Regions from separate parts of the Bradyrhizobium sp. USDA3516 genome, predicted to be linked through region 1. Evidence: riboswitches for the same ligand, from Rfam matches in the RefSeq annotation. Region 1 holds a riboswitch; each other region holds the start of a gene.
The links. A riboswitch is a leader RNA that binds a small molecule or an ion and turns the genes downstream of it on or off. The one in region 1 is predicted to bind cobalamin.
Positions count from the first base shown of each region.

Region 2: another riboswitch for cobalamin. It lies ahead of AC24YW_RS04200 (DUF1636 family protein); the one in region 1 lies ahead of metE (5-methyltetrahydropteroyltriglutamate--homocysteine S-methyltransferase).
Region 3: another riboswitch for cobalamin. It lies ahead of AC24YW_RS04115 (hydantoinase/oxoprolinase family protein); the one in region 1 lies ahead of metE (5-methyltetrahydropteroyltriglutamate--homocysteine S-methyltransferase).

Region 1 covers NZ_JBYGYN010000010.1:89,130-99,140, reverse strand. The annotation lists gene AC24YW_RS28010 (nodulate formation efficiency C protein) at 1,578-2,300, opposite strand; cobalamin riboswitch at 3,294-3,496, shown strand; gene metE (5-methyltetrahydropteroyltriglutamate--homocysteine S-methyltransferase) at 3,600-5,945, shown strand; gene AC24YW_RS28000 (hypothetical protein) at 6,455-6,616, opposite strand; gene AC24YW_RS27995 (LYR motif-containing protein) at 7,997-8,251, shown strand; partial or broken gene AC24YW_RS27990 (IS3 family transposase) at 8,289-8,452, shown strand.
Region 2 covers NZ_JBYGYN010000001.1:855,321-865,331, reverse strand. The annotation lists gene cobD (threonine-phosphate decarboxylase CobD) at 1-320, shown strand, start outside; gene AC24YW_RS04210 (cobyric acid synthase) at 309-1,757, opposite strand; gene cobO (cob(I)yrinic acid a,c-diamide adenosyltransferase) at 1,986-2,621, opposite strand; cobalamin riboswitch at 2,662-2,882, shown strand; gene AC24YW_RS04200 (DUF1636 family protein) at 2,978-3,352, shown strand; gene cobW (cobalamin biosynthesis protein CobW) at 3,349-4,383, shown strand; gene cobN (cobaltochelatase subunit CobN) at 4,383-7,631, shown strand; gene cobG (precorrin-3B synthase) at 7,628-8,791, shown strand; gene AC24YW_RS04180 (precorrin-8X methylmutase) at 8,791-9,420, shown strand; gene AC24YW_RS04175 (precorrin-2 C(20)-methyltransferase) at 9,423-10,011, shown strand, end outside.
Region 3 covers NZ_JBYGYN010000001.1:837,754-847,764, forward strand. The annotation lists gene AC24YW_RS04095 (N-carbamoyl-D-amino-acid hydrolase) at 1-861, opposite strand, end outside; gene AC24YW_RS04100 (long-chain-fatty-acid--CoA ligase) at 965-2,647, opposite strand; gene AC24YW_RS04105 (class-III pyridoxal-phosphate-dependent aminotransferase) at 2,644-3,939, opposite strand; gene AC24YW_RS04110 (hydantoinase B/oxoprolinase family protein) at 3,950-5,530, opposite strand; gene AC24YW_RS04115 (hydantoinase/oxoprolinase family protein) at 5,527-7,536, opposite strand; cobalamin riboswitch at 7,934-8,137, opposite strand; gene AC24YW_RS04120 (histidine phosphatase family protein) at 8,212-8,784, shown strand; gene cobT (nicotinate-nucleotide--dimethylbenzimidazole phosphoribosyltransferase) at 8,777-9,829, opposite strand; gene cobF (precorrin-6A synthase (deacetylating)) at 9,835-10,011, opposite strand, start outside.

The DNA of each region.
Region 1 (10,011 bases):
CCTTCGAGCGTCGGCGGTTCTCTCACCGCGAGAGTGCTGTACCCTCTGGACGTGAGGAGGAGATCCTCGTCGCGTGGCGCCGAACTCGGGATGCTGAACACCCGAGCTTGGAACGCTGTGCTCGCTCCTTGCAAAATAATGAGGATTATGAAGCGTCGGTGCGTGCGGTGGAGTCAGGCTTGGAGGAGCTACCTTGCCATGGTTGGTGACGACTTCCATCGGCAAACTGGGCGGTTCCGATGAGGGCGATGAATTCGCCCCAAAGTCTTGTCACGAAAAAGATGTCCAAAAAGGATCTGGTCTGGCTCGCTCTGACCGGTTTAGACAAAGACGCGATGGAGTTCAGACTCAACGCTCGCCGCGTAAATGAAGCGTTCTTGTTCGAGCAAACCGCGCAAGTCCGTGCCTTGTTACACCAGACGAGCTGATCTTTGATACCAATCGCATTATGGCATTTGGCTCCTCCGCGCGGCACCATAGTCGTTAGTGCTACTGCCCAGACGTGTGTACAAGAATTGAACTGTTTATGGCTCAGGCGGCGCTACGGGCCGCCGCTCTTGGGTAGTGACGGTTCCCCGCGATCTCAAGTGGCTTACCCGACGCTGGCATCAGCGTCCGTTTTCTCCAGGAATTGGAAACGCTGCGATATTGAGCCGCGGGCTTTGCCTGCCTACGTGTTCGGACAGTCGCGAGTGCCTCCTGATGCAATTCAGTGTGAGGTTTCGGTCCACAATACGCGTTTGCCCATCGCGTACTCGGGGCGAATGGCTCTGGTGCGGTTTAGCCGACTCAAGCTACACATCATCCTGAAGCACCTCACTACATAATGGGAATGACATGGTTGCAGTCGTTCGGGAAGTACCGGTCTCATCTTACGCGCTTGAAGTAGATGGCCAACTCAGAGCCGAATTCGCAACCAAAGACGGTGCCACGGCAGGTGGAGCAGAATTAAAGAAGCGGTTTCCCATGCTTAAAATCCGGGTCTATGACGTGCAGACGAATGAGTGCGAGGAAATTTAGGACCGAGTCAATCTGGACGCTCGACGTTGTTTGCGTACAGCTGCGGAGCGTCCTGCCCTGCGCACTCGGAGATGGGCAGGCGCTCAGCGGGTATGCCGGGGGGTGCTACCAGTGTAACTTCCTCGCCCGTTTCGTCTCAGCATCGGTCCCTAGTGCCGGCTCAAAGTCGCTAGGCTCACGCTCCTGCGTGTGCCGCGCAATAACACGATGCGCGGCGCGCACCCGAATCGGCTTGGCCGGAGGCATCTCAAGCGCTCTCGTGAAGAATGCATGAGAGCTGGTTCCCCCGCCGTTGGTGTACTCGAACAGGGTGGAGTGCAGGCGGGCAAACCACATCTCGCAAACTAGTACGCGCCACTGAGCTCGACACCTGGCGGAAAAAAGCAATCGTGCTGCTCGACCTTCCGTACGACGGGCCGAACTGCTGCGAGAAAGGCAGGCGGACTGTTGCGGAGCCGTTAAACAACGCAGCTGCAGAGCGCGTGTCTCTTGCAGTTAGTACGAGGCATTCGACCGTGCGGCAGCTGCGGTGCGGTGTTGCTCTGCGAGACCGTCTGCTAAGGCCTTCGCTCTCCTGAGTCTTCCTCTTCCTTTGGCTCGGTCCGTTGGAACCAGGAGCCCGGAGGAAATTTCGCGATGCGCTTGGCAAAAGAGGATTGTGGCTCCCAATCTTGGCCTTCGCTCTTCTCGAAAGTGATGACCCCGTTGTGTGTAAAATAACGTGGTCCTTGGATATCGCAATTCACCAAGAGCAGAATGCGCCATAGATCGCCTTTCTCGTTCGGCTTGTCATTCTGCTTGGGTAAGTAGTCTACCCCAACAGGTTCAATGATAGTGCATCGGCCTTGCCGCAGAAGGACGCCGAGCGGGCCTTGCGGCGTAGTCACAAAGTTGAAGTTACTTGGATCATGCAGAAAGCTAAGGTTTGCGTCCCTTTCACCATCTGCGACTTCTTTGGCGATCAACGAGAGCGCTAGGGCACGCCAGCCCAATTCCATCGGCTTCGCATAGGTTGACGCAAGCTCAATCGTACCGTCGAGCGCGACTTTCCAGGTGATCGCGTACTGTTCGTCTGATTTGTTGTCTCGGTGCCTGGTCCACGAAACGAAAACATGGTCGCTTTCGCCAAGTTCGACGACCCCCCACATCTGAGGGACGAACTGTGCCACTTTCGAGACATTGGAGATGATTTGTTCTATTGTCTCACCATCTTGCGCTCGCCACGTTGACTTGAGTCTGTCGACAAGTGGGTTGTCGCTGGCGCGAATAGTGTTGCTCATGGCAGCCGGCCAGGCTAGGCAGATTAGAAGTCCGCCCACGGCAAGCCATAGCGCGGGTCTTCCCGACATTCTCTTCATAGCCCTTGGCCTATCGCGTTTCATCCGTACATCTTCCAAAACGGGCAACCTTGAACCTACTATGAGCGAGCGCAAGAAGTTTACGGAGACGCGACGGGGCACCCGCGGCTGTCCCGCGCAGGCAGGCGCTCCCCTCTATGTCACGCGCCGCTAACTTCTCTAGCCAGCGACAGCGTCAATTGGCTGTGCTGGACGTCCCCAGCAGAAAAGACTGGGTATGTCGAGGGGCTTGCATTCTTCGTGCCAGGCAGCAGGCGGAGATTTGCACGGGTTTTATGTCCCTCTTGTCGACTTTCCGACCTGCGCACGTTTCGATGTTTTCATTCAGTGTATCGGCCGTAGTTTGTGCATCCTTGTCCCGCACAGGATAGTGTGCGGAAGAGGTGAACGCCTCTATGCCAGGTGCCTGATGAGAATCGGGAATGGGTTTGCCGTCATTGAACAGTGTGGTTCGCTATAGTTGCCGTCGGCGTTCGGCCTACATGATGACTGGCATACGAAGCCGACTTAATCGACGAACTTTGAAGTCTGGCTGGCACGAAAATTCAACCGTGCTCGCCGCGTATGTTGCTAGATTGCGCCGCCTGCCTTGACGTGTTCAATAGGGATCTTCTAGTCGAGAGAATAGCTGCCAGCGGATGTGCTGGGCGAACCGCTGGAAATCGGAAGCCGCCTCGAATGCATTCTGCTCGACACGGCGGTAATCGCCGCCGCGCGGGCTGCGTTTGTCCCTTTCATTGATGGGGTTGGCGGCTCGCCTCAAGGCAGCTCCGAGTCTCACTCCAACATCAAGGACATCTCTGATTGCGTCAGCTCTGTTTAGAGAATCATAGAGATGCACGGTCATTCGCCTAGTAGATGTCCAAGATTAGCGTGGCACATAATCTGAGAGGTTGACGGAAGAATCCTCCTGCCGATAATTCAAGTCGTCGAGGTTCTCCGAATCCCACTTGATCCGGAGCTAAGAGGGAAGCCGGTCCAAATGCCGGCGCTGCCCCCGCAACTGTGAGCGGCGAGCTACTGTCCAACGATGTCACTGAAGCCGGGAGGGCTTTGGGAAGGCCGGACAGCAGCGATGACCAGCGAGCCAGGAGACCTGCCCCGACGAAAGATTGGTCCACGGGCGGGGTGTCTCGGTGGTGCGCCAAGCAGCCGTCGCGCGCGCGCGACTTCTTCTGCCTGCGTCCGCCATGGCCTCTGTCCCCAACAGGGGTTAACACTATGTCTCTTCTCTCTCTTCCGGTTGCTACGCTCGGTACGCCACGCATCGGTCCAAGGCGTGAGCTCAAATTTGCTCTTGAAAGCTACTGGGCCGGAAAGATCAGCGAACAGCAATTGCTCGAGGACGCATCCGGCCTGCGCGCAGCGAACTGGGCCCGTCAGAAGTCTCTCGGCGTGACGATCATTCCGTCGAATGACTTCTCGCTGTATGATCAGGTGCTCGATACAAGTGTCATGGTTGGTGCTATCCCGGAGATCTACGCCTCGAAACGAGAATACGTTTCCCTCAAGACGTACTTCGCCATGGCTCGCGGATCACAATGCGACGACCAGGATGCGAGTTGCGGTCTGGGGCCGCGGGGGGCTGGCGCACCCGCGCAGGAAATGACTAAGTGGTTTGACACCAACTACCACTACATGGTTCCCGAGTTTTACAAGGGACAGGCGTTCAGACTTTGCTCTCGCAAACCCATTGAAGAGTATGAGGAGGCAAAGGCTCTTGGCTTTCAGACTCGCCCGGTCCTGATCGGGCCGATCACATTCCTAAAGCTCGGCAAGAGTGCCGATGGCGCGTTCCAGCCCCTATCCCTACTAGATGATTTGATACCGATCTATATTGAGGTTCTGCATGAATTGGCCGAACGAGGGGCAAGTTGGGTTCAGTTTGACGAGCCCTGCCTGGCCCTTGATCTGGACGAAGCGGTGCGAAAATCACTGCTACATGCTTATAACCGGTTCGCGAAAGAGGGACCGGCTATCAAGATCATGGTTGCCAGCTATTTCGGCGACCTAGGCGACAATTTGGATACCGCCTTGAGCCTCCCAGTCTCGGGTCTGCACGTTGACCTGGTTCGAGCGCCAGAGTTGTTGGATCAGATCATTGCTGTCGGTCGAAGAGATCTCGTCACGTCGCTCGGTGTCATCGACGGCCGGAATGTGTGGCGATCGAACCTGTCATCGCTCCGTCGGCGGTTGGCGCCCGCGATTGCGAAGCTCGGCAAGCACCGTGTACAGCTCGCTCCATCCTGCTCGCTGCTTCATGTGCCGGTCGATGTTGAACTCGAGACCGGGCTCACGTCCGACGTCAAGAGCTGGCTTGCTTTCTCTGTTCAGAAGATGCGTGAGCTTGCGATCCTGGCGCGAGCACTCGCTGGCGACCAAAATGTCGGGCTCGCTCTTGCCGATTCGGAATGCGCTGCGACTGCCCGCCGGACTTCGCCGAAGATCCATGATGCCAATGTCGCTGCCCGGATGAGCGCAATCGACCAGACGATGCGCCGGCGCGCAAGTCCGTTTGCACGTCGTTCCGAGATCCAAAGGGCACGCTTTGGACTACCAGCTTTTCCCACCACGACGATCGGATCGTTTCCTCAGACCACAGAGGTCAGAAATGCTCGGGCGGCGCATGCGCGAGGCGCGCTGAGCGACGAGCAATACGATAGGTTCATCAAGGAGGAGATAGCCCGCGCCGTACGTTGGCAGGAGGACATCGGTCTTGACGTCCTCGTGCACGGCGAATTTGAGCGCAACGACATGGTGCAGTACTTTGGCGAGCAACTCGCCGGCTTCCTATTTACCAGGAAGGGTTGGGTACAGTCTTATGGTTCGCGCTGCGTCCGGCCCCCGATCCTGTTTGGCGATGTAGTGCGGTCGAAGCCGATCACTGTGGACTGGTGGCGTTACGCGCAATCACTAACTAGCAAGCCAATGAAGGCGATGTTGACCGGACCGGTGACGATCCTGAACTGGTCGTTTGTTCGCGATGATATTCCTAGGAGCGAGGTCTGCCGTCAGCTTGCGCTTGCGATCCGCGACGAAGTGCGCGACCTCGAGAATGCCGGTGCGGGCATGATACAGATCGACGAAGCTGCACTTCGCGAAGGATTGCCCTTGCGCCGATCGGAGTGGAAGGCCTATCTCGATTGGGCCGGAGAGTGCTTCCGCATCTGCTCATCAGGCGTTACCGATCATACGCAAATCCATACACATATGTGCTACTCCGAGTTCAACGACATCATCGGTGCGATCGCTGCAATGGATGCGGATGTCATTTCGATCGAGACGTCGCGATCGAAAATGGAACTACTGGGCGCATTCAGCAAGTACGAATACCCAAATCAAATCGGACCTGGCGTGTACGACATCCACTCTCCACGCGTTCCCGAGGTGAGCGAAATGAAGGAGCTGATGGTGCTGGCTCGGACGCGTTTGCAAGAATCACAGCTCTGGGTCAATCCGGATTGCGGCTTAAAAACGCGCAAATGGGAGGAGGTGCGGCCTGCGATCACCAACATGGTCGCTGCCGCCCGCGAACTGCGCGCTGCATCGTCTCCGCAAAATCATTGATCCGGCGCTCGGTCTGTTCTCGACCAAGCTACTCGCTTGTGGTCAATACCGCGCTCCATAATCTAGCGGCAAGACTTGGGGCCAACAAAAAGTGCTTGGCCCCAGTTGATGGTTGGAACGGATGTGCACCCGGAGAAACGACGCTGACGGCTCGCGTTATTGGCCAAAACAGAATAGCCGACGGTTCACCAAGGCGAGAACATTGGCCGAGAATATGGACTCCTATCGATACGTTTATCGTAGCTCCTTATGCCGTGCTAAGCGATCGTTTGGTCTGACAGACAAAATCTACACCGTGGTGTCGCTCATAAGAAGAGTGGGAACGATTGCGACAACAATGAGAGGGGTGATGCCGGACCTCACCGCAAGGGGCTTCTCATCGGTCCGCTCGGATATGTTTCCCCGTCAGGCGCTCTCATTCGATCAACCCCACATAGTGTCCGACGAGAGGACGCCGAAGCCAGTTCCTGCTTCAACTCACACCAATCTTATGTGCAGGATCGCCGCCGCTATCCGAGCCAGATACGCCAATGCGTCGGCTGCACGGCGACGTGCTCTCCGGTATTCGCGTTGATCCATCCGGCGAACGCCCGGCGGCAGGGAAAGACCACCCGGTGAATTGAATTCCCCTCGATCACGGCAATCTCCAGATCCTGATCGAAGGGCGGCATGATTTCGAGCCGCTCCCAGATCAAATCGCCATTTGATCCTGAACAAGGTTCATCGCTGCGAGCTGACAAATTCAGACAACCTTGTGAACATTACGAACATCGCTTGGCGTCCGCGCGAGCAGGCTCCGCGCAAGGGGCGGCGCGCGGTCTTGATGGCGTGAGCCGCGGCAGAGGGCAGTCGGTGGCATCGTTGGTCCGGAACACTGTCCGCTCGCGAATATTTGGATTTTCCCCGGGAAACAAGGCCTGAGCTTCCGTCGAATGGATCTGGGGCAGCTCAAGGCCTCGGCTGTTGCTATTTGTAACTGTTCTGCACGAACTAAACTGGTCTGCAGCTCCAGCAATCTGGCCTGTGGCGGGGTAAATGGCCCGGTTTTCTGTCATGTCACGTCCCTTGTTGGTGACACAACTCCGTGTTCTGCGGCGTCATCCCGTGGAGTGCGGGCGACTTCAGCCGCGCTCTCGCGCGCGTAGCACGTGCTCCAGCGAGAGCGCGAAGACGCCGGATTCGGTTGACACCAATAGGAGGGACGTAGCGCTGCTCGGAGCCCATAATCGGGCCTGTCCGCAGGTCGATAAAGTAGACGCCATCGCAAGCGGCGCAACTTACCATGTGTAGGTCATCAACCCGGGGCTCGGCTGCGCCCGAAAGGATTCCTAAAAAGTGATGGCTGGTGCTTGGACATGAGAGCATCATGGGCTCAAGTCGTTCTTTCTGCCATGCGTCTGAGCTTACTAGAAGATCACCTCTATCAGGACACAGCCGTCGTAGCATTGATGCGGGTCAAAAGCCTCGTTCGTCCGGGAGTGGTTGAGCTCGAGCGGCCGCCACGTGCCGCAAACCCCGCGCGTGGCAGTGTACATGTCCGAACTCGGGCATGCGCGAATCCATCGCATTCTCTGCAGCACGCCAGCGTGTTGATTTGAGGCGCAACTCACGCTCCATGGGCTACGGCAGCATTGTTCCTCATTGGCTCCGTGCACACGGATGGTCAAATGATTTGTTCGCCTTCATCGTCGGTAGCCTTGTCGGGGCTGATCCCACCTTTAGGTCTCGGCACTGGAGTCCTGGACCTGGGCTCATCGAAACGTGGGCTGCGACTAATCCTTATGATCGGCTTACCGTGGGGGCGGCTGGTGAACCGTCGGATGGAAGACGGGGTTCCTGGCCTGATTGCCGCACGATCGCCTGCGCGCATAGTCCCTCGCCGGCGTATATAAGAAATCTGCGCGCGCAAGCGGCTCGTGCCGCGCCGTTACATCTGATCGATCTTTGGATGGGCGGACAGACCTCTTGGTGGGGGGCTACTTGAGGCAGATCAAATACTCGCGATGCGAATGGCAGAATAGTCGATAAGCGAACCACGGGAAGCGAGGGGCATGCCTTCATTTAATGTTCGGTTTATTAAGACCGTTTGTGACGATACCGGCGGCGAGCATCGTGCGTGCCAGGCAGCATTCAAGGTCGATGCCGTCTCCCTGAGTGCTGCTGCACAGCAGGCGGAGACTGAATTTTGCAAGCAAAAGAGTGTCCGCGATTGGACAATTTTCGCCGATGTATTGGAGCTTCGAACCCCACCTGCCTTAGCTAATCCGTCCACATCAGCCTTTCGAGCATCCCGCAAGGACGCCTGAGTAAGCAAGGGTTTCGCACTTCCTCAGTTTTCCACGGAAGCGCGACATCTTCAGCACCGACCAAGGCTATTCACGGCTGCGACGTTCACCGGCGTGCTCGCCAGTCATGGCATCGCCATTAGCATGGAGGGCTTGCTTGCCCGCGATAACGTATTCGGCGAGCAGGCCTATGAGACTGTGTCCTACGCTCGCGTCTTGATCGGACTCGGCAGTCGGTCTATGAAACCTGAAGGCACGGCCGATACGGGTAAGCGTGCTTTAGATTCGTACGACGAGTGGTCGAGATTGAAGGAGGTTGTGGTGGGTACGGCCGCTAATCATGCGGCTCATGATCGCGAACTCTCTTGCGATTTATTCCTTTATATCAATCTTGAGCTTCGCTCGGACTGGTATTACCCGCGTTCTCTCGTCGGCGGCAGCAGGTGCTTAAGCTCGCGCATCGGCCCGCCACTGGATTGAGGACCGCTATGCCGACGAACTGAATGAGCATGTCGAAGCAATTGTGGACACGTTGCGGGAGCTTAACGTGATCGTGCATCGACCGATGAGCCTTCTGTTGGTGCGGTCTCGAGCGATGACCGACTATTTGCCAGAAGCAATGCGCAAGTGATAGTCGCGCCCGAACCATTCAAAACTAATTCCCCAGCTTACGACGATGACGACCTGCTGTTGTCCGGCCTCTACATAGATATCAATGTCCTTTCGGTCCCTCCTGACGTTCGTTTGTCAAAGACGCCGGCCCCGAACTGGCCAGGATCCTTGAACACAATCGCTTTCCGGTCATCCCGGCTCGGCAGCGCCATGGGTGGATCTTTGCCGGGGGGATTGCTTTACTGTCGATGCGGTCCGCTAAGACGGCTCGGAGGATTACTTCGACTAGTACCGGAGGCGGCCGCTCGTAAAGCCATTGCTTTGGGAGCCTGATAGCTGGCGAAGGTGTGCTCGTTAGAACTTGTCAAAGTTATGCTGCATCAACTAGTTGCCAGAACCAAAAACTGTAGCGTAAGCTCCGCAGAGCCGCAAAGTAGCTGAGTAAGATTAGATGTACTCTCGCCACGTTTCAGGTCGACGCTCGTCGAGCGCGCCTCGCAGCGGACGTAAGTTGGGACGTGAACACGCTCAGATCTTGGCACCATCGTGCCCGTGACGGTCTTGACGTATCAGGATGGAGCTTTCGAATGTCATTTGATCGTCCAGTGACTTTAAGGGAGACTGTTGCTTCAATGTCACCAGACCGATGAACGGCCGATCTACGCTCGCGCGACAAGAGATACACATGTTCGATATCTATTTGAACCGAAGACACGATCTTTTGGTCGTCCCGACAGGCTTTGGGATCCCGCCGGGATTGGACGGCAAGTGGAAGAGAAAGAAGCGAGCGGTTCGTTCCGTGAGCGACGTCATTCGTCAAGATGTACAACAGCGTGGTTACCACCGACGTCGTTTGATCTCGTACTGGTCAAAGGCGGTTGAGATCTCGTCACACTCCTAGTCGACGCCGCTATCTTATGCTGAACCGTTCTTCGGAAGCTTCGGGCAGGATGTGGCCGATGCGTCGAAAAAGTTGCTTAAAGCGACCAGACCAGGCGGGCATCGCGTATTGTGCTTAGCGAGCAAGCTTTTCTTTTGAAAGCGGGGCGCGCCTCTGGAGCTTACCTCAAAATAGGCGTTATGAGGCTTTTTCTTGGGTCAATGGCGTGCGCGTGAGTTTTCACGTCTATACTGAAGATACCTACCCGCTAGCCGCACGGGTCGGTCGA
Region 2 (10,011 bases), on a different contig from region 1:
CATGGCCCGTTTCGGGCGCGGCGATCGAAATCGGCTGCCGAGCCTTGCGCGATGAGGCCTGGGCCGAGGCGACGTCGGCGCGGCTCGCGCGCGATTGTGCTCGCCTCGACGCGATGGCGCAGTCACAAGGCTGGCGGTTCATCGGCGGCACACCGCTGTTTCGTCTTTACGAAACCCCTGACGCGCGAGCCTCTCAAGACAAGCTCGCGCGCGACCACATCTGGTCCCGCGTCTTCGCGCAACAGCCGACATGGCTCCGCCTCGGGCTCCCCGGCAGCGAAGCCGAATGGACGCGCCTTGCCGAGGCCCTAGCGCGCTAGCGCGCGCAGGCCTTCGACGTCGAGATGCTTTTCAATGTGATCGGCCAGTGCCTCGAGCGCGCTCTCGACCCTGGCGTGATAGGGCTCGTCGCCCGCGGGAATATCCAGCCTGGCGAGGTATGCCTTGCGGAAATTATCCGACGTGAACAGGCCGTGCAGATAGCTGCCTTCCACACGGCCGTCCCTGGAGATTGCGCCTTCTGCCTCGCCGTCCAGCTTCGCGAAGGGGCGGGCGCGATCGGGGCCTTCGGTGCGGCCGATATGGATCTCGTAGGCCTGGATCGGCTGATCCGTTGCGGCATGCACGGCCGCGACGCGCGTGAGGGTTTTTTGCGGGCTCATCACGGTCTCGACGTCGAGAAGCCCGAGGCCCGGCGTTTCGCCCGCAGGTCCCTCGATGCCTTCGGGGTCGGCGACGCTGCGTCCCAGCATCTGATAGCCGCCGCAGAGGCCGAGCACATGGCCGCCCCGGCGGTGGTGCGCGAGAAGATCGATGTCCCACCCCTGCGCGCGCAGGAAGGCGAGGTCGCCGCGGGTGGATTTGGAGCCGGGGATGATGACGAGGCGGACATCGCCCGGGATCGCTTCGCCCGGCCGCACCATCACGAGATCGACGCCCGGCTCGAGCTTGAGCGGATCGAGATCATCGAAATTGGCGATGCGCGATAGCGCGAGGCAGGCGATCTTGCATTGGCCCGGCTTGCGCGCATCGCGCAGGCCGAGCGCGTCCTCGGCCGGCAGCTCGCCGGCGCGCGGAAACCAGGGCAGCACGCCAAGGCCGCGCCATGCGGTCTTTTGCTCGATCAGCTTGTAGCCGTCGTCGAACAGGGTGGGGTCGCCGCGGAACTTGTTGATGACGAAGCCGGAGATCATGGCGGCATCGTCGGGGTCGATCACCGTCTTGATGCCGACCAGTTGGGCGATGACGCCGCCGCGGTCGATGTCGCCGACCAGCACGACCGGCACATTCGCCTTGCGGGCAAAGCCCATATTGGCGATGTCGGACTTGCGCAAATTCACCTCGGCCGGGCTGCCGGCGCCTTCGACCAGCACCAGATCGGCCCGCGCCTTCAGCCGTTCGAAACTCTCCAGCACCGCGCCCATCAGCGACGGCTTCATTGCCGCATAGTCGCGCGCGCGCGCGGTTGCGATGCGCTTGCCATGGACCACGACCTGCGCGCCGACATCGGTCTCGGGCTTGAGCAGAACCGGGTTCATGTCGGTGTGCGGCTCGACTCCGGCGGCGAGCGCCTGCAGCGCCTGGGCACGGCCGATCTCGCCACCGTCGACGGTGACCGCGGCGTTGTTCGACATGTTCTGCGGCTTGAACGGCAGCACCCGCAGACCACGCCGCGTGAAGGCGCGCGCGAGGCCGGCGACGATGAGCGACTTGCCCACGTCCGAGCCGGCCCCTTGAATCATCAATGCGCGTGCCATCGTGCCTTCAAGAGCGGAATGGGATTGAGTTGAATCAGGCGGCTGCGCGCGCGGTGCACCTCTCCCGCTTGCGGGAGAGGTCGGTGCGACGCGCCGGGTGAGGATTCTCTCCTCTTGGGGGCACTCGATTGCCGAGAGACCCTCTCCCCAGCCCTCCCCCGCAAGCGGGGGAGGGAGCGCACCTTCGTCGGCGCAGCGTTTGGACCTAATCTCATCATCTCATCAGCTTCAGAACTCGACGCCGGCCTGCGCCTTGATGCCGGAGCGGAACGGATGCTTGACCAGCGTCATCTCGGTGACGAGGTCGGCGATCTCGATCAGCTCGTCCTTGGCGTTGCGGCCGGTGAGCACGACATGCGTCATCGCAGGCCTTTGCGTCGTCAGGAACTCGACGACTTCGGCGATGTCGAGATAGTCGTAGCGCAGCGCGATGTTGATCTCGTCGAGCACGACCATGCGCAAGCTCGCGTCGAGGATCAGCTCCTTGGCCTTCTCCCAGCCGGCGCGTGCGGCGGCGATGTCGCGGGCGCGGTCCTGCGTCTCCCAGGTGAAGCCTTCGCCCATCGCGTGGAACTGGCAGAGATCGCCGAAATGGCCGGTGAGCAGGCGTCGTTCGCCGGTATCCCAGGCGCCCTTGATGAATTGCACCACCGCGCAGGGGAAGCCATGGGCGACGCAGCGGACGATCATGCCGAAAGCCGAGGAGGATTTTCCCTTGCCCGCGCCGGTATGGACGATGATCAGGCCCTTTTCGCCGCTCTTGGTCGCCATGATCTTGTCGCGGGCGGCCTTCTTCTTCGCCATCTTGTGGGCGTGCCTGATGTCGGTGTCCTCGGCAGTTTGGGTATCCGGTTCAGACGTCATGGGATCCGGTCCTTCGGCTTGACAAGTGGCGGCCACCGGCAAATGGTGGCCCAGCGTTGGTTCCTGTCCTATGACAGGCGAAGAGGGAATGCGATAGGGTCCGAATCGGCAAGATCCGGATCCAAACTGCAGCCGCCCCCGCGACCGTGACCGGAGAGATGCCCGAAGCCACTGATTCCCATTGGAATCGGGAAGGCGGGGATCGAAGGGCGAAAACCCTGCTCCGCAAGCCGGGAGACCTGCCAGCGCGGACGATTTTTGGACCGGCGGACGGGGTGTTCCGCGACGGGGAAGCGGGCCTTTCCGAAGAATGGTCCGTGCGCCTCATCGCCTCCCGCTGTTATCTGGAAGAGGCGATGACCGTCACACTTCATGTCTGCATCACCTGCCGCGCCGGCCAGACGCTTGGCGAGGGCGAAACGACGCCCGGCAAGCGCCTGCATGGCGCAATCCTCGAGGCCGGCGTGCCCGAGGGCGTCAGCGTGGTTCCCGTCGAATGCCTGTCGGCCTGCAGCCAGGGCTGCTCGGTCGCGCTCAGCGCGCCCGGCCGCTGGTCCTATGTCTATGGCCGCCTGTCCGATGCGAATGCGCAGGACGTGGTCGCGGGCGCTGCGGCCTACGCGGCCGCGCCGGACGGAATCGTGCCGTGGCGCAGCCGGCCCGAAATCTTCCGCAAGCAGTCGCTTGCCCGCATTCCCCCCATTGCCGTCGTGCCGGAGGCCGCCGAATGAACTCGCTCGCAAAAGTCCCGGTCACGGTGGTCACCGGTTTCCTCGGTTCCGGCAAGACGACGCTGATCCAGCATCTGCTCGCCAATGCCGGCGGCAAGAAGCTCGCCGTGCTCGTCAACGAGTTCGGCAGCGAGGGCGTCGACGGCGAGATCCTGAAATCCTGCGCCGATGCGAACTGCCCGGAGGAGAACATCGTCGAGCTCGCCAATGGCTGCATCTGCTGCACGGTGGCTGACGACTTCATTCCGACCATGGAGCAATTGCTGGCGCGGCCGGTGCGGCCGGATCACATCCTGATCGAGACCTCGGGACTGGCATTGCCGAAGCCGCTGCTCAAGGCGTTCGACTGGCCGGAGATCCGCTCGCGCATCACGGTCGACGGCGTGATCGCGCTGGCCGACGCCGAAGCTGTCGCCGCCGGCCGCTTCGCGCCGGACCCGGCTGCGGTCGACGCGCAGCGCGCGGCGGACGACAATCTCGACCACGAGACGCCGCTGTCGGAGGTGTTCGAGGACCAGATCGCCTGTGCCGATATCGTGCTGCTGACCAAGGCCGACCTTGCGGGCGCGGCCGGAATCGAAGCCGCAAAGGCGGCGATCACAGCCGAGATGCCGCGCCGTGTGCCGATGCTGCCGGTCACCGATGGCGCGATCGACGCGCGCGTCATCCTCGGCCTCGGTGCGGCGGCCGAGAACGATCTTGCCGCGCGGCCGTCGCATCATGACGGCGAGGAAGAGCACGAGCACGATGATTTCGCCTCCGTCGTGATCGATCTGCCCGAAGTTGCGGATATCGATGCGCTGGTCGCCTCGGTCCAGAAGCTGGCGCGCGAGCAGAACGTGCTGCGTGCCAAGGGCTATATCGCGGTTGCGGGCAAGCCGATGCGCCTGTTGCTGCAGGCGGTCGGCGAGCGGGTTCGCCATCAGTTCGACAAGCCATGGGGCGCGGGTCCCAGGCAATCCAAGCTCGTCGTGATCGGCGAACATGGCGATATCGACGAGGCCGCCATCAAGGCAGGATTGGGAGTCTGATGCACGTCGTCTTCCGCGAGAGCCGCGGTCTCGAGGAGACTGCGACGCCAAGAGACATCGGCCAGGACCCGGCCGATCTCGTGGTGCTCTCGTATTCGGATTCCGACCTTGCCGCGTTCGCGGCGGGCTGGCGGCGCGGCCGGGGCAGCCTGCCGTCGCTGCGGCTCGCCAATCTCGCCGAGCTGCGTCATCCGCTGTCGGTCGACACCTATATCGAGCGCACGCTGTCGCAGGCGCGCGGCATTCTGGTGCGCCTGATCGGCGGGGAGTCTTATTGGGCCTATGGCCTCGCGGCGCTCCAGCAACTCGCGAAGGAACGCAACATCGTGCTCGCCGTGTTGCCGGCGGACGGCCGTGACGACACGCGACTGGATGCGTACTCGACCCTTCCAGTCTCGACGCTGCGTCGGCTCAAGGTGCTCTGCGACACCGGTGGCCCGGTCGCCGCGCAAGCCGCGATTGCGCAGCTCGCGCTGGCTTCAGGCCTCTATGCCGGCCCGGTCATCGGCGAGATGACTGTCCCCGAGATGGGCTTTTATGATCCTGCGCGTGGTGTCATTGCCGCGCCGGCGGGCGGCGAGGGGAAGCCGCGCGCGCTCGTGACGTTCTATCGCTCCTATCTCACGGCCGCCGATACGGGGCCGGTCGACGCCTTGATCGCCGCGCTGCGCGAGAAGGGATTTGACGCCTACGGCGTGTTCGTCACCTCGCTGAAGACGCCGGGTGTTGCCGACTGGCTGCGCGCGCATCTGGCGCAACATCCTGCGGCGGCGATCGTCAATGCGACGGCGTTCTCGGCCCTTGGCGACGACGGCACGACGCCGTTCGATGTCGCGTCCTGTCCGGTGTTCCAGGTCGCGCTCTCGACGGCGCGGCGCGAGGACTGGGCGGAATCGCTGCGCGGCCTGTCGCCCGGCGACCTCGCGATGCATGTGGTGCTCCCGGAGGTCGACGGTCGCCTGTTCGCCGGCGTGGTGAGCTTCAAATCGGGCGGTCAGCGCGATCCGGATTTGCAGTTTTCACATCTGGCGCATCGGCCGGATGAGGAGCGCGTCGATGCCGTTGCCGCGCGCGTCGCGGCCTGGCGGCGCCTCGCGGAAAAGCCGGCAGGCGAGAAGCGGCTGGCGATCGTGCTCTCGAACTATCCGGGCCGGCCGCACCAGATCGCGCACGCGGTCGGGCTCGATGCACTGGCTTCGGTGGAGGCCTTGGTATCCGATCTGGCGGACGCCGGCTTCGAGGTTGCGCCGGTCCAAGCGTTCGGCGAGACACTGTTGAAGCAGAGTTTGACTTGGGGCGTCGCCGAATATCGCGCGGCGCTCACGCGGCTGCCGCAATCCTTGCAGGACGATCTCGCGCGCGCCTGGGACGCGGTGGAAAACGACCCGAGCTGCCGCGATGGCGCGTTCCACTTCGCTGCGATCCAATGCGGCCGGTCCGTCATCGCAGTCCAGCCCGAGCGCGGCGATGCGGCCTCGCGCGATGCCGACTATCACGATCTCGCCCGCACGCCGCGCCACGCCTATGTCGCGTTTTATCTCTGGCTCCGGCAGCAGGGCTGCGATGCCGTCGTGCATATGGGCGCACATGGCACGCTGGAATGGCTGCCCGGCAAATCCGTGGCGCTGTCGCAAGCGTGCTGGCCGGAAGCGCTGATCGGCGATCTCCCCGTCATCTATCCCTTCATCGTCAACGATCCCGGCGAGGCGGCGCAGGCCAAGCGGCGCATCGGCGCGGTCACGATCGGCCACCTGCCGCCGCCGCTTGAGAGGTCCGCGGTGCCCGAAGGTTTGCGCCGCCTCGAACGGCTGCTTGACGAATATTCGACCGCTGACGGTCTCGATCCCGCCCGTCGCCAACGCCTGATCGCGGCGATCCGCGACGAGGCGCGCGCGGCGGGCCTCGAAGACGATCTCGGCCTCGATGCCTCGGCCGCACCGGCTGAAGCCATCCCGCGGATCGACCGCTTCGTCTGCGATCTCAAGGAAAGCCAGTTCGGCGACGGCCTGCACGTGTTCGGCCGCGGCGCTTGTGCCGATGCGGAGCGCGATGCATTGCGTTCCGCGCTCGCCGGCAAACGCATTGCGCCCGGGCCGTCGGGTTCGCCCTATCGCGGGCGCCAGGACGTGCTGCCGACCGGGCGCAATCTCTTTGCCGTCGACCCGCGCGCAGTGCCGACGCCATCGGCGCATGCGCAGGGGATAAAGCTCGCCGAAGAGCTGCTGCGCCGTCACTTGCAGGATCATGGCGACTGGCCGAGGGGTCTCGTCGTCGATCTCTGGGGCTCGGCGACGATGCGCACCGCAGGCGAAGAGTTTGCGATGGCGCTGCATCTGGCCGGCCTTGCGCCGCGCTGGGATCATGCGTCCGGCCGCGTCACCGGGTACGACATCATCGCGCCGGCCGAGCTCGGCCGTCCCCGCATCGACGTGACGCTGCGCGTCTCCGGCCTGTTTCGCGATGTCTTCGCGCCTCTGGCGCAATTGTTCGAAGCCGCCGCCGAGGCGCTCGCCGCGCGCGAGGACGAGGGCGATGAGAATCCCTATCGCCACCGTGCGGCCCGCGTGTTTGCGCCGCGGCCCGGGCAATACGGCGTCGGCCTCTCGGCGATCCCGGATGCCCTCACGCGGCAGACGCGCGAGGCCGCCGGCGAAGCCTGGCTGTCGGCATCATCCTGGGCGCTTTCTGCCGATGGCGCGATGCAGCCGGATCGCGCTGGCATCGAACAGCGTCTCGCGTCGGCCGACGCCTTTGTCCATGTTCAGGATTTGCCCGAAACCGATCTGCTGCTCGCCGCCGACTATGCCGCGCATGAGGCAGGCATCGCCGCGGCAGCCGCGAACCTCGGCGCAGGCGCGCCGTCGCTCTATCACCTCGATGCGACGCGGCCCGGCGAACCACATGCGCGCACACTGACGGAGGAGATCTCCCGTGTGGTGCGGGCGCGCGCGGCCAATCCGGACTGGATCGCCGGCATGATGCGCCACGGCTTTCGCGGCGCCGCCGAGATCACCGCGACGCTGGAGCACATGGCCGCCTTCGCGCATCTCGCCGGCGCCGTGCCGCCGCATCTGTTCGACCTCTATTACGACGCGACAATTGGCGACGATGACGTCCGCGCCTTCATGGCGCGCGAAAATCCGTCCGCACTCGCCGCGATGGAAACCTGCTTCACGCGCCTGCACGAAGCCTCGCTCTGGCGAACCCGCCGCAATTCGATTGCAGCGGCGCTGCGGGAGGCCTCATGAGCGCGGCCACGGTCAAGGGCTGGTGTCCCGGCGCGCTGCGCCCGATGCTGTCGGGCGATGGGCTCGTGGTGCGCGTGCGTCCGTTCGGCGGGCGCCTTGAAGCGGCGCAAATCTCCGGGGTTGCGGAACTCGCCGAGCGCTTCGGCAACGGTCTGATCGACGTCACGAGCCGGGCTAATCTGCAGATCAGGGGTGTCCAGGAGGACGGCCATCGGCCGTTGCTCGATGGACTTGCGCGACTGGCCCTGCTCGATCCCGACGCCGATATCGAAGCCAGGCGCAACATCCTGGTGACGCCATTCTGGAGCCCCGGCGACGAAACGCAGTCGCTCGCCGCTGAGCTCGAGGAGGCGCTTGCCGATTCCGGCCTCGCGCTTCCCACCAAATTCGGCTTCGCCATCGATGACGGGCGGTCGCGGGTTCTCGCCGGCGATTCCGCCGACATCCGCATCGAGCGCGACCGCGCGGGCGGTCTCCTGGTGCGGGCCGACGGCGCCAAGCTCGGCCGTTCCGTCGATCGCGGACAGGCCGTGAGCGCGGCGCTGGCGCTCGCAAGCTGGTTCGTCATCTCCGGCGGTGCAAAGGGCGGGCGAGGGCGCATGGCGGCCCACATCGCATCCGGCGCCGTGTTGCCTCAATCCTTGCGCGGCGAGACCGAGCCCGCGCCGGTGATGGCCGCGGTGCGGCCCGGACACTATCCGCAAGGCGCGATGGTCGGTGTCGCGTTCGGGCAGATGCTGCACGCGACGCTGCATCAATTCTCCGGTTGCGGCCATGCGCTGCGCATGACCCCGTGGCGGATGGTGCTGAGCGAGGGTAAGCGCGAGATGCCGAGCGGGGCGGGGCTCATCACCAGGCCCCATGATCCGGCGCTGCGCGTCATCGCCTGCAGCGGCGCGCCGCGTTGCCGCGAAGCCCATGCCGATACGCGTGCGCTCGCAGCGGCGCTGGCGCCGCGCATCGCTGCCGATGCGCGGCTCCACGTCTCCGGCTGCGGCAAGGGCTGCGCCCATTCCAGCGCGGCTGCGATCACCCTGATTGCGACGCGTGCCGGGTTCGATCTCGTCCGCGACGGCTCGACCCGCGACGCGCCGGTCCTGCGCGGGCTGAACGGCGCCGATATCGTCAGCGATCCCTCCATCCTGGTCGGAGGGAATTGATGCCGCACAGCTACGAGACCGACGGCGCGGCGATCTACCGGCAATCCTTCGCGACCATCCGGGCCGAGGCCGATCTTGCGCGCTTCACGCCGGACGAAGAGCAGGTGGTGGTGCGGATGATCCATGCCGCCGGCATGGTCGGCCTGGAAGCCCATATCCGCTTCACGCCTGGTATGGCGAAAGCCGCGCGCGCGGCCTTGCAGAAGGGCGCTCCGATCCTGTGCGACGCGCGCATGGTCTCCGAAGGCATTACGCGCGCAAGACTTCCCGCTGCCAATGCGGTGATCTGCACGCTCGGCGATCCCGCCGTGCCCGCCCTGGCGCAGTCGATGCGCAACACGCGCTCGGCCGCGGCGCTGGAGCTGTGGCGGCCGCATCTTAATGGTGCGATCGTCGCGATCGGCAATGCACCGACCGCGCTGTTCCATCTGCTCAACATGCTGGAGGATCGCGACTGTCCGCGGCCGGCTGCGATCATCGGCTGTCCCGTCGGCTTCGTCGGCGCCGCCGAATCCAAGGCCGCGCTGATGGCCGATCCGCCGGCGCCGGCGCTGACGGTCGAAGGCCGCCTCGGCGGCTCCGCCATCACGGTTGCTGCCGTGAACGCGCTGGCGAGCCGGAGCGAATAGCGATGGGACGCATCATCTGCTGCGGTCTCGGCCCCGGTGATCCTGAGCTGATGAGCGTGCGTGCCGATCGTACGGTGCGGGGCGCTAGCCACGTCGCTTATTTTCGCAAGAAGGGCAGGCCGGGTCAGGCGCGCCGCATCGTCGAGGGCATGCTGGCTGCGGGCGTTACCGAATATCCAATGGAATATCCGGTTACGACCGAGATTGCTTTCGACAGCCCCGAATACGTGCAGCTGCTCGCAGCATTCTATGATGAATGGGCGGAGCGCCTGGCGCGGCTTTCCCGCGCTGTCGACGTCGTCGTGCTGTGCGAGGGCGATCCTTACTTCTACGGCTCCTTCATGCATCTGCACACGCGCCTGCAGGGCCGCGTCGAGATCGAGGTGATCGCCGGCATTCCCGGCATGGTCGGCTGCTGGAACGGCGTCGGGCAGCCGATCGCGCTCGGCGACGACGTCATGACGGTGCTGATGGGCACGCTCCCCGAGGCCGAGCTCGAACGGCGCATGCGCGATTCCGATGCGCTGGTCGTCATGAAGACTGGCCGCAATCTCGCAAAGGTGCGCCGCGCACTTCGCTCCGCCGGGCGGC
Region 3 (10,011 bases), on a different contig from region 1:
GGCGAAATCGAAGATCGTGGTCTTGCCGAAGGTGGTCGCGTCGAGGTCGCAGGCATGGACCAGAACCTCGTCGTCCTCGGTCTTGGCTTCCGCAACGATCTCGCCATTGGGATCGACGATCAGGCTGCCGCCGAACAACGGGTGACCATCCTCATTGCCGGCCTTGGCCACCGCGACCACCCAGGTCGCGTTCTGATAAGCGCCGGCCTGCACCGAGAGACGGTTGTGGAACAGGCGCTTCTCGACGCCCTCCTCGCTCTTCTCGGCATTTACCGACGGCGTGTTGTAGCCGATCAGCACCATCTCGACGCCCTGCAGGCCCATGACGCGATAGGTCTCCGGCCAGCGGCGATCGTTGCAGATCGCCATGCCGATGATGCCGCCGAGTTCGCGCCAGACCTTGAAGCCGAGATCGCCCGGCTCGAAATAGCGCTTCTCCAGGTGCTGGTGCGAGCGCTTGGTGTCATACTCAACATGGCCCGGCAGGTGGACCTTGCGGTACTTGCCGACGATCCTGCCGGACTTGTCGGTCAGGATCGCGGTGTTGAAATGATGACCGTCCGGCGTCAGCTCGGCGTAGCCGAAATTCATCGCCATTCCGTGCTGCGCCGCGCGCTCGAACAGCGGCCTGGTCGCCGCGTTCGGCATCTCGCGCTCGAACCAGACGTCGAACTCGGCGCGGTCCTCGACATACCAGCGCGGGAAGAACGTCGTCAGCGCCAGCTCGGGATAGACGATCAGGTCGGCGCCCTTGCTCTTGGCTTCGTCCATCAGCGCGATCATGCGCTTGACCACGGCCTCGCGGCTGTCGGCTTTCTGGATCGGGCCCATCTGGGCGGCGGCGACATTGACGATGCGCATCAGCGAGTTCCTGGTGATGTCTGGGGGGAAGCGTCGGCTTGCAGGATCTTCCGCCGTGCCGAGCATAACGCGGCTAGTTGCCGATATTCCAGCCAAGCAGCTTTCATGCCGTCCGCCCCCATTCGGCATCCTGCAACAGTCGCCAGTTGACCTTGTTGCTGGCGGTGCGCGGCAGGGACTCGACGAAGACGACGGCGCGCGGCGCCTTGTAGCTCGCCATCGCGCTGCGCGCCCAGCCGACGATGTCGCCCTCCGACGTCGTCGCGCGCGCTGCGTCATCCAGCACCACCAGCGCCTTGACGGTCTCGCCGCGATAGCCGTCCGGCGCGGAAATGATGCAGCATTCCCGGATGGCGCGGTTTTGGTACATCGCTGCCTCGACCTCGGCCGGCCACACCTTGAAGCCGCTGACATTGATCATCCGCTTGAGGCGGTCGACCGCGAAGAAATAGCCGTCCGCGTCGCGATAGCCGAGATCGCCCGTGCGCAGGAACCGCTTGCCGTCGCGTTCGATGAAGGCTTCGGAATCCGCCTCCGGCCTATTCCAGTAACCCTGCAGCACCTGCGGCCCGTGCACGATGATCTCGCCGACCACGTTGTCGTCGAGCTCGACCAGGCTGTCGGGATCGATCACCCTGGCGTCGGTCTCGTGCACGGCGATGCCGAGGCACTGCCGCTTCGGCGCCGCCATCGGATTGAGGTGCGTCGGAGACATCGTCTCGGTCATGCCGTAGCCCTCGACGAAATCGAGGCCGAACCTGCCCTTCAGCCGTTCAGCGACCGCGGTCGGCATCGCCGCGCCGCCGCCGGTCAAAACCTTGAGCTTCGCAAAGCATTTGTCGCGGAAGCTGGCGCTGGCGAGCACATCCACGATCATGGTCGGCGCGGCGTTCCAGAACGTGACGCCATAGGTCTCGAACAAATCCGGCAGCAGATCCTTGTCCCAGCGCGCCATCAGCAGCAGCGTTGCGCCGGAGACGACGGCGGCATTCATCGAGCCCTGCATGCCCGCGACATGGAACAGCGGCATGAAGCCGGTCATCACGTCGCTGCCGTCGAGTCCATACCAGCGGGCCTGCAACACGGCGGTGAACAGCGCGCTGCGATGGGTGTGCATGCACGCCTTGGGCTTGCCCGTCGTGCCGGACGTGTAGGGCAGGATCATGAGATCGTCCGGCCTCGCCTCCATAGCACCCGGCTGCAGGCCTTTCGCGATCGCGAGCGACCACGAATGCCAGCCCGGCGACGACGGCGGCTCCGACGCCGCTTCGGTCACGCATGCTGGCAGCGTGTAGGGCGTCCTGGCTGGGACCTCGTCGCGATATTGCGCGACGATTGCATGCGTGATGGCCTCGCCGACCAGCGGCGCAAACACATCGCTCAGCTCGCTGCCGATGATTGCAACCCTGGCGCCGCTGTCCGCGGCGAGATACGCGATTTCGGCGGTCTTGTTCATGGGATTGACCGGCACGATCACGGCGTTCGCCCGCATCGTCGCATAGTAAGCGATGACGTATTGCGGCGAGTTCTGCAGCGCGATCATGACGCGGTCGCCGCGCTTCACGTCGCAAACACGTTGCAGGAAGCCGGCCATGGCATCGACCCGGTCGCGCAGCTCGGCATAGCCCAGGCTCGCGCCGTAGAACATTGTCGCCGGATGCGAGGGACGTTCACGTGCAGCACGCACCAGCGCGCCGTAGAGCGTCCCCTCCGGCATCGCGAGATGCCAGGGCTCGTCCGCCGGCCAGGCCGGCGAGCGACGAGGTGCTGCGTGGTCCGCGTTCACCCGTGCTCCTTGTCGGCGATATCGAGGCCGTGGTCGAGCGCGTTCAGAAGCTGATCAGCCTCCCGCTCGGAAATCACCAGCGGCGGTGCCAGGAACAGCGAGGTCTGCTCGCCGCTGGTGCCGATCACGGCGCCGGCCTCCAGCGCGCGTTCTGCAACGCGCGAGGCGATCGGAACCTCGGTGGTGTCGGCGTGCCAGGTCCGCCAGTCCGGACCGTGCAGCTCCACCGTCCAGTGCAACCCCTGCCCCGCGACGCGCCGCACGCTTGGATGCTTTTGCGCGATTGCGAGCAGGCGGCGGGCGAACAGCTTCTCTAGGCTCGCGACGTGCTCCAGAATCTTGTCGTCGCTGACGACCTTCAGATAGGCGCTGACGGCCGCCATGCTGATCGGATGGCCACGCAGCGTGCCGTAGTTCTGCCAGCTCGTGCCCTTGAGTCGTTCCACGATGTCCTTGGACACCACCACAGCAGCAACGGCCGCCGCGCCGCCGCCGAGCGACTTTCCGAGCGTCACGATATCGGGCCGGCTCTGCGCGCCCTGGAACGCGAACCAACGGCCCGCGCGGCCTGCGCCGGTGACGACCTCGTCCGCGATCCAGTAAGAGCCGGCCTGCCGGGCGCAGCGCGCGACCTCATCCTGATAGGCACCGTCGTAATAGATGCCGCCCTGGGTGTAGTCGATGATCGTCGCTGCGGTATCCGAGAGCAGGCGCGCGGCATCGGCGAGATATTCGCTGGGCGGGCTGTTGTTGGCGGGCGCGCCATAGATTGCACCATCGGGGGCGGGAAGAATCCGCACCGGCGCCATCGGCGCCGGCAGCTTGGAGCCGCCCGAGTGCACCGCGAGCCCGCCGTGCCATTGCGGCTGCACCGTCATGCTGCGCGACAGGCCAGTGATGCCGTGATAGGCGCGCTCGCGCGTCGCCAATGCCGAACGCTGCGTCAACGCCTGGCACAGCGACAGCGCCATGTCGTTGGCCTCGCTGCCACTGATGCAGAAGCGCACCGCGCCGACCCAGTCCTCTTCGCCCTTGAAGGCGATGGCCATCAGATCGTCGGCGGCCTGCTCGCGGCCGATCCAGGTCCAGCCTTCGTTGACGACGGGCGTATCGGCCGCGCGGCGGATCGCCTCCACCATCGCCGGATGGCGATGGCCGAGACCGCCGCCGGTGTTGCTGCCATCGATCAGCTTGCGGCCGTCCGCAAGGTGAAAGTAGACGCCCTCGCCGCCAACCACGGCCATCGGCGAAGCCTCGCCCGCATTCAGCCCGGTTCGCAACAATCTGCTCATCGTGGATCCCTCACTGCGCAGCCGCGACGCCGTAGCCGCCGCCACCGCACATCTCGATCGTGACGAGATCGCCTTGCTGGAGCACCAGGTTCGACTTGCCGTCGATGGCGACGTTCGCGCCCTGCCGCACCAGCGAGATGCGGCAGGCCTTGCCCGATTCGCCGCCCTGCATGCCCCACGGCGCCATCACCATGCGTTCGACGCAAGTGGTCAGGTGCATCGAGGGCGCGAGAATGCGGTAGGTGCGGACCGAGCCGTCACCGCCGCGCTGCGCGCCCGCGCCGCCGGAATTCCGGCGGATGGCCTGCTGCTCGAGCCGAATCGCGTAGTTCGCCTCGATCACCTCGACCGGCGTGTTCGAGGTGTTGGACAGATGCACGCGGGTTGCGGACGTGCCGGCCCGATCGTGCCGCGCGCCTTCGCCGCCGCCATGGACTTCATAGAGCATCTTCCACGACCCGTTCGGCCGCGGCTCGGCGAAGAACAGCACGCCCGCGGTAGTCGCCCCACCCGCGGACAGGCGCTCGGGAATGGTGTCCTGCATGGCGCGGAAAATCGCATCGACGATGCGCATGGAGGTCTCGTGATTGCCGGCGGCAACAGAGGCGGTCCAGCCGGGCTCGAGGATCGAGCCCGGGCGCGTGATGATGGTCAGCGGCCGCAGTGCGCCGGCATTCTGCTGCATGTCGCGCCCGCTCATGATGCGCGCGGCATAGGCGACCCCCGAGCGCGCCATGAACGGCGTCGTGTTGCAGAAATTGGAGACGCGGTCGCAGCTTCCGGAGAGATCGAAGGTCGCTTCATCCCCGCGAATGGTGATTTTCACATGGATCCGTGCCGGTGCGTTGTTTGCGCTGCCGTCGTCGAGATAATCCTCGCCCTCGTAGACGCCATCTGGCAGGTCGCGCAGCGCTTCCCGCATCTCGATTTCGGAGAGGTCGTGCAGGCGCGACTGCGCCGCCATGAAGACCGCCTTGCCATGCTCGCGGCAGAGCTCGACGATGCGCTTCTCGCCGGCCTTGGTCGCCGCGATCTGGGCAAGAAGGTCACCCTCGCAGGATTCGGCATCGCGAACGTTGGCCTTGAGCAGCTGCACGATCGGCGTATTGAGGCCGGCAGCGCTCGCGATCAGCACCGGCGGAATCCGCATCGCCTCCTGGAAGGTGTCGACGGCCTTTGCAAAATAGCTGCCGGGCCAGGTGCCGCCGATGTCGGGCCAATGCGCGAGACTGACCGCGAAAGCCACGATTTCGCCATCGAAGAAGACGGGGCGCACGACCTTGACGTCGTTGAGATGATTGCCGCCGAGCGCGCCAACATTGTAGATCACGACGTCGCCGTCGTTCAGGCCATCGCGCGGCATCACCTTCAACAGTTCGGGGATGGTGTAGGCCATCGCGCCGAGATGGATCGGAATGTCGCGGCCCTGCCCGACCAGGCCGCCGTAGCCGTCCGTGATCGCAGACGAGAGGTCGCCGGCCTCGCGCAAGAGCGGCGAGCGCGCCGAACGCGTCATCACGAGGCTCATCTCCTCCGCCGCGGCGGAGAGCCCGTGCCTGATGACCTCGACGACGAACGGATCGAGCTTCATGCCGCCCTCCGCGTCAGGAACAGATTGCCTGATGGATCGGACCTCGCCTGCCAGCCCGGCGGCACCACCACGGTCGACCAGGCGTCTTCGATAATGGCGGGACCATTGATGATCTCGGCGAGCGAGGCGCGGTCGATGATTGCGGTCGGGATGTCATGGCAGCCGTCGAACGAGCAGCTGCGCGTGCCCGTAGACACCGCCCTTACTGCCGTGGCGGGCCGGCTGACGACCGTCGTCGACGGGCGGCGCGCCTGCACCCGCACCGATTCGATGACGCAGGGCTCGCCGGTCGCATAGCCGAACAATTCGTGATGCCGCGTCAGGAAATCCTGCTTCAGCCTGGCGACATCGAGCGGCATTGTGAAGGATACCGGAATGGCGTCGTTTTGCGCCGCGTAGCGCATCAAGGCCACCAGCTCGACCTGGATCTCCGCCTTCGCAACTCCGTTTGCGAGAAGCGGCGCGGATGCATCGGCAATCAGGGCCTCGATCCGTTCCGAGACGCGGGCGAGATCGATGCCATCGAGGGCTGCGCGAAAGGTTTGTTGCTGCAGAAAGCTGAAATCGGCGGTGAGGCAGCCCAGCGCCGAGAATGCGCTGGAGGCACTGGGCACGACCACCTCCGCAATGCCGTAGAGATCGGCGAGGCCCGCGGCATGCATCGGGCCGCCGCCGCCGAAGGCCAGCAGCGTGCAGTCGCGGCCGTCGATGCCGCGCTCGACGGTGACGCGGCGGAGCGCGCGGGCCATGGTCGCGTTCGCGACCTTGATGATGCCGAGCGCCGTCTCAGTCAGGCTCAGCCCGAGCGCGCGGGCGATCGGTTCGATGACGCGCTTGGCGCTCTCGATGTCGATGCCGATGCGGTCGCCAAGCTTGGTCTCGGGATTGAGATAGCCGAGCACGGCATTGGCATCGGTGATGGTGGGCTCGGTGCCGCCGCGGCCATAGCAGGCCGGGCCCGGCTCGGAGCCGGCGCTTTCCGGCCCAACCGTCAGGCCGCCGGGACCGTTGCGCACGATCGATCCGCCGCCGGCGCCGATCGAATGCACCGCGAGCATCGGCTGGCGCAGCGGCTTGTCGCCGAGCATGCGGCCGTCGGTCATTTCGGCCTGGCCGTCGACGATCAGGCAGACGTCCGTCGTGGTGCCGCCCATGTCGAAGGTCAGCATCCGCGAGCAACCGAGCTGGCGCGCGATGCTGACGGACGCCGAGACGCCCGCCGCCGGCCCCGACATCGCCATCACCAGCGGACGCCGCTTCACCGCCGAAATCGGGACCATGGCGCCGGCGGAGTGAAACACCTGCAGTCCGGCGCCGATCGGCAGCCGCTGCTCCAGCTCGCTGAGATATTCGACCGCGATCGGCATCGCGGCCGCATTGAACACGGTTGCCGAGGTCCGCTCATATTCGCGCGCCTCGGGATTGACCTCGTGCGAGAGCGAGACGTGAGCGACCACATCCTTGAGCCGCGCGCCCAGCATCTTCTCATGCACCGGATTGGCATAAGCGTGGAGGAGCGCGACTGCGACGCTCTGAACGCCCGTCCCCTTCAGCCACGTCACCAGACGTTCGATCTCGGCTTCATCCAGCGCCTTCAGCACCCGGCCCTCGTGATCGAGGCGCTCGGCGAGCCCAAAGCAGCGTTCAGGCGGCACCAAGGGCGGCGATTTCGGCGGAATGTCGAGCCGATAGAGATCGCGCCGGCGGTAGCGCGCGATCTCCAGCACGTCGGCAAAGCCTTCGGTCGCGACCAGCGCCACCTTCGGCAGCCGGTTCTCGACGATCGCATTGGTCACGCGCGTGGTGCCGTGGACGAAGCGCTTGACCTCGCTCTTGCGCAGGCCCACCGCCTCGATCGCCTCCAGCATCGCCTGCACCGGTGCGTCGGGCCGCGACGGCACCTTCGCGATCCGCGCTTCCGCGGAATCGCGCCGGATGGCGATGATGTCGGTGAAGGTGCCACCGATATCGGTGCCGACCTCCCAGTGATTGCCGGAGTAGCTCATCTGCACAGTCAGTTACGCGTGACGTTCATCATCATTTCCTGTCATGCCATCACGTGCGAGCGTGCGACAGAGCGATGGAAGCGGTATAGGGCCAGAGTTGTCGCAAACCACCGGGCCAGCAAGCCACCGGCATTGCGCGGCGCAGCATCGGCTGCACGTTTTGGTGCAGCGCTGCTCGCGCAGAGAACAGAAGCCACGAGGCAGAAATGTGCAGCGCACCCTTGGATTCTTCGGCGCAAATGGAAACGCCCGTTGCATTGCAATGGGGTCGCACAAGGCCGTTGTCTAATTTGCAGGCGATCGAACGGCGGTGCGGGCGAGAGCATTGACCAGGAGCTATGCACGCAGGTCGGCTCAGCCTCTCTTTATTGTACGGCCAGTAAGCGAGGGATATCGCGTGTGACCACGGCTGACGGCAGGTCTCCTGGCTCGCGGGCCGTGACCGCTTCGTCGCCTTCCCGGGACCGAGGACCCAGTGGCGCGTGACGAAGGATTCGCCGCTTACAGTTGCGGGGGGAAGCCGCGGATTGGGGACCATTTTCCCCGCCCCGCATTCCCCTTTCATTCCCCTCCCGGAAAAACCGTCGCGAGCATCTAGGATTGCCGGCAAGACAGAGGCAATGTGCCAGTTGCGGCCCGGTGGCCAAAGCGAACCAACTGTCCTTGGAGGTTAGCATGGAAGGCGAGACCTTCCTTTGGCTGATACGGCATGCGCCCGTCCGCGGCATCGCGGGGACGATCCATGCCGCCGATGCGCCGGCCGACCTCGGCGATCACGCGGCATTGGCGGATATCAGGCGGCGCTTGCCCGCGGATGTCGCCGGCTATGCCAGCCCGTCGCGGCGCACGGTCGAAACGGCGCGCGCACTGGGGCTCGAACCGGAGCTGATCAGCGAATTCCGCGAGCAGGATTTCGGCGATTGGACCGGCCATCGGCATGACGAGCTCGCCGCGACCGGCGGCGAGGCCTACGCGCAGGTCTGGCGCGATCCCGCGCACGGACGGCCGCCGAACGGCGAAAGCTTTGTGGATCAGGTCGCCCGCGTCCGGCTGGGCCTGGCGCAGATTGGCGCAGCCTCCGCGGCACTGGTCGTCCATTCCGGCACCGTTCGGGCCGCGCTCTGCATCGCGCTCGATCTCACGCCGGAAACGGCGCTGCGCTTCGTGATCGATCCGCTTTCGCTGACGCGGATCGACCGACTGGGTGGCGGCTGGCGCGTCGTCTGCGTGAATCAGCGAGTCAGCTAGGCCGATCCGGTACGTTGGCCTGCGCGAACGTCGCCATGCCATTGTGAAGTGCGCAAGCCGAGCGGACCAGCGGCAGCGCAATCGCGGCGCCCGATCCTTCGCCGAGCCTCAGATCGAGGCTGATCAGCGGCTGCACGTTCAGCGCGCGCAACACCAGCCGATGCCCCTGCTCCGCCGATTGATGCGAGGGCAGCAGGAACGGCTGGCAGGACGGGTTGAGGCGCACTGCTGCCAGCGCCGCCACCGAGACGATGAAGCCATCGATCAACACGGGGATGCGGCGCTGCGCGGCCGCGATGATCGCGCCCGAGATGGCAGCGATCTCGAGGCCGCCGACCGCGCACAGGATCTTCTCGACCGAGGCCCCAGTGACGCCGTGGCGCGCGATCGCTGCATCGATCACCCGCGCCTTGTGCGCGCGGCCGGCCGCATCGACGCCGGTGCCACTGCCCGCGATCTCCCCGGCGCTCACACCGAGCAGGCTCGCAGCAATCGCCGCTGACGTCGCGGTGTTGCCAATCCCCATCTCACCGAAGATCAAAAGATCAGGCCGGGCGGCCATGGCGCGCACCACCGCGCGCTGGCCGGCCTCGAAGGCGAAGGCCAATTCCGTGGGCGTGAGCGCGGCCTCGACGCTGAAATCGCGCGTGCCGCTGCGCGGCTTGTCGGTGACGATTCCCGCCATCTGTGCCTCGGCCAGCGTGCCGGCGTCGACCACCTCGAGGTTTGAGCCCAGCTCGCGCGCCAGCACCGAGATCGCGGCGCCGCCGGAGGCAAAATTCGCCATCATCGCGATGGTGACGGCTTGCGGATAGGCCGACACGCCCTGCGCGACGATGCCGTGGTCGCCGGCAAAGACGACGATCGGGACCCGCGCGGCGCGCGGCTCGTCGGTGGCCTGCAAGCCCGCAAGCTCGATCGCGAGCTGCTCGAGCCGGCCGAGCGCGCCGGTCGGCTTCGTCAGCTGCGCTTGCCGCGCAATGGCCGCCTCGCGATGGATCGCGGAGAGTTCGGGGCAGTTCTGGGTCACCCATTCGGGAAGCATGCTGCTCAACGCCTGCGTTTGATGATGTAGCTGTCCATGATCCAGCCGTGCCGCTCGCGTGCGTCCTGCCGCACGGCGGCAATGCGCGCGCCCAGTTCAGCCAGCGCGCCGGACATGAGGATCTGATCGGGCATGCCGAGATAGGCTCCCCACCAGATGTGAAGTCCGGCCGGATCGAGCGA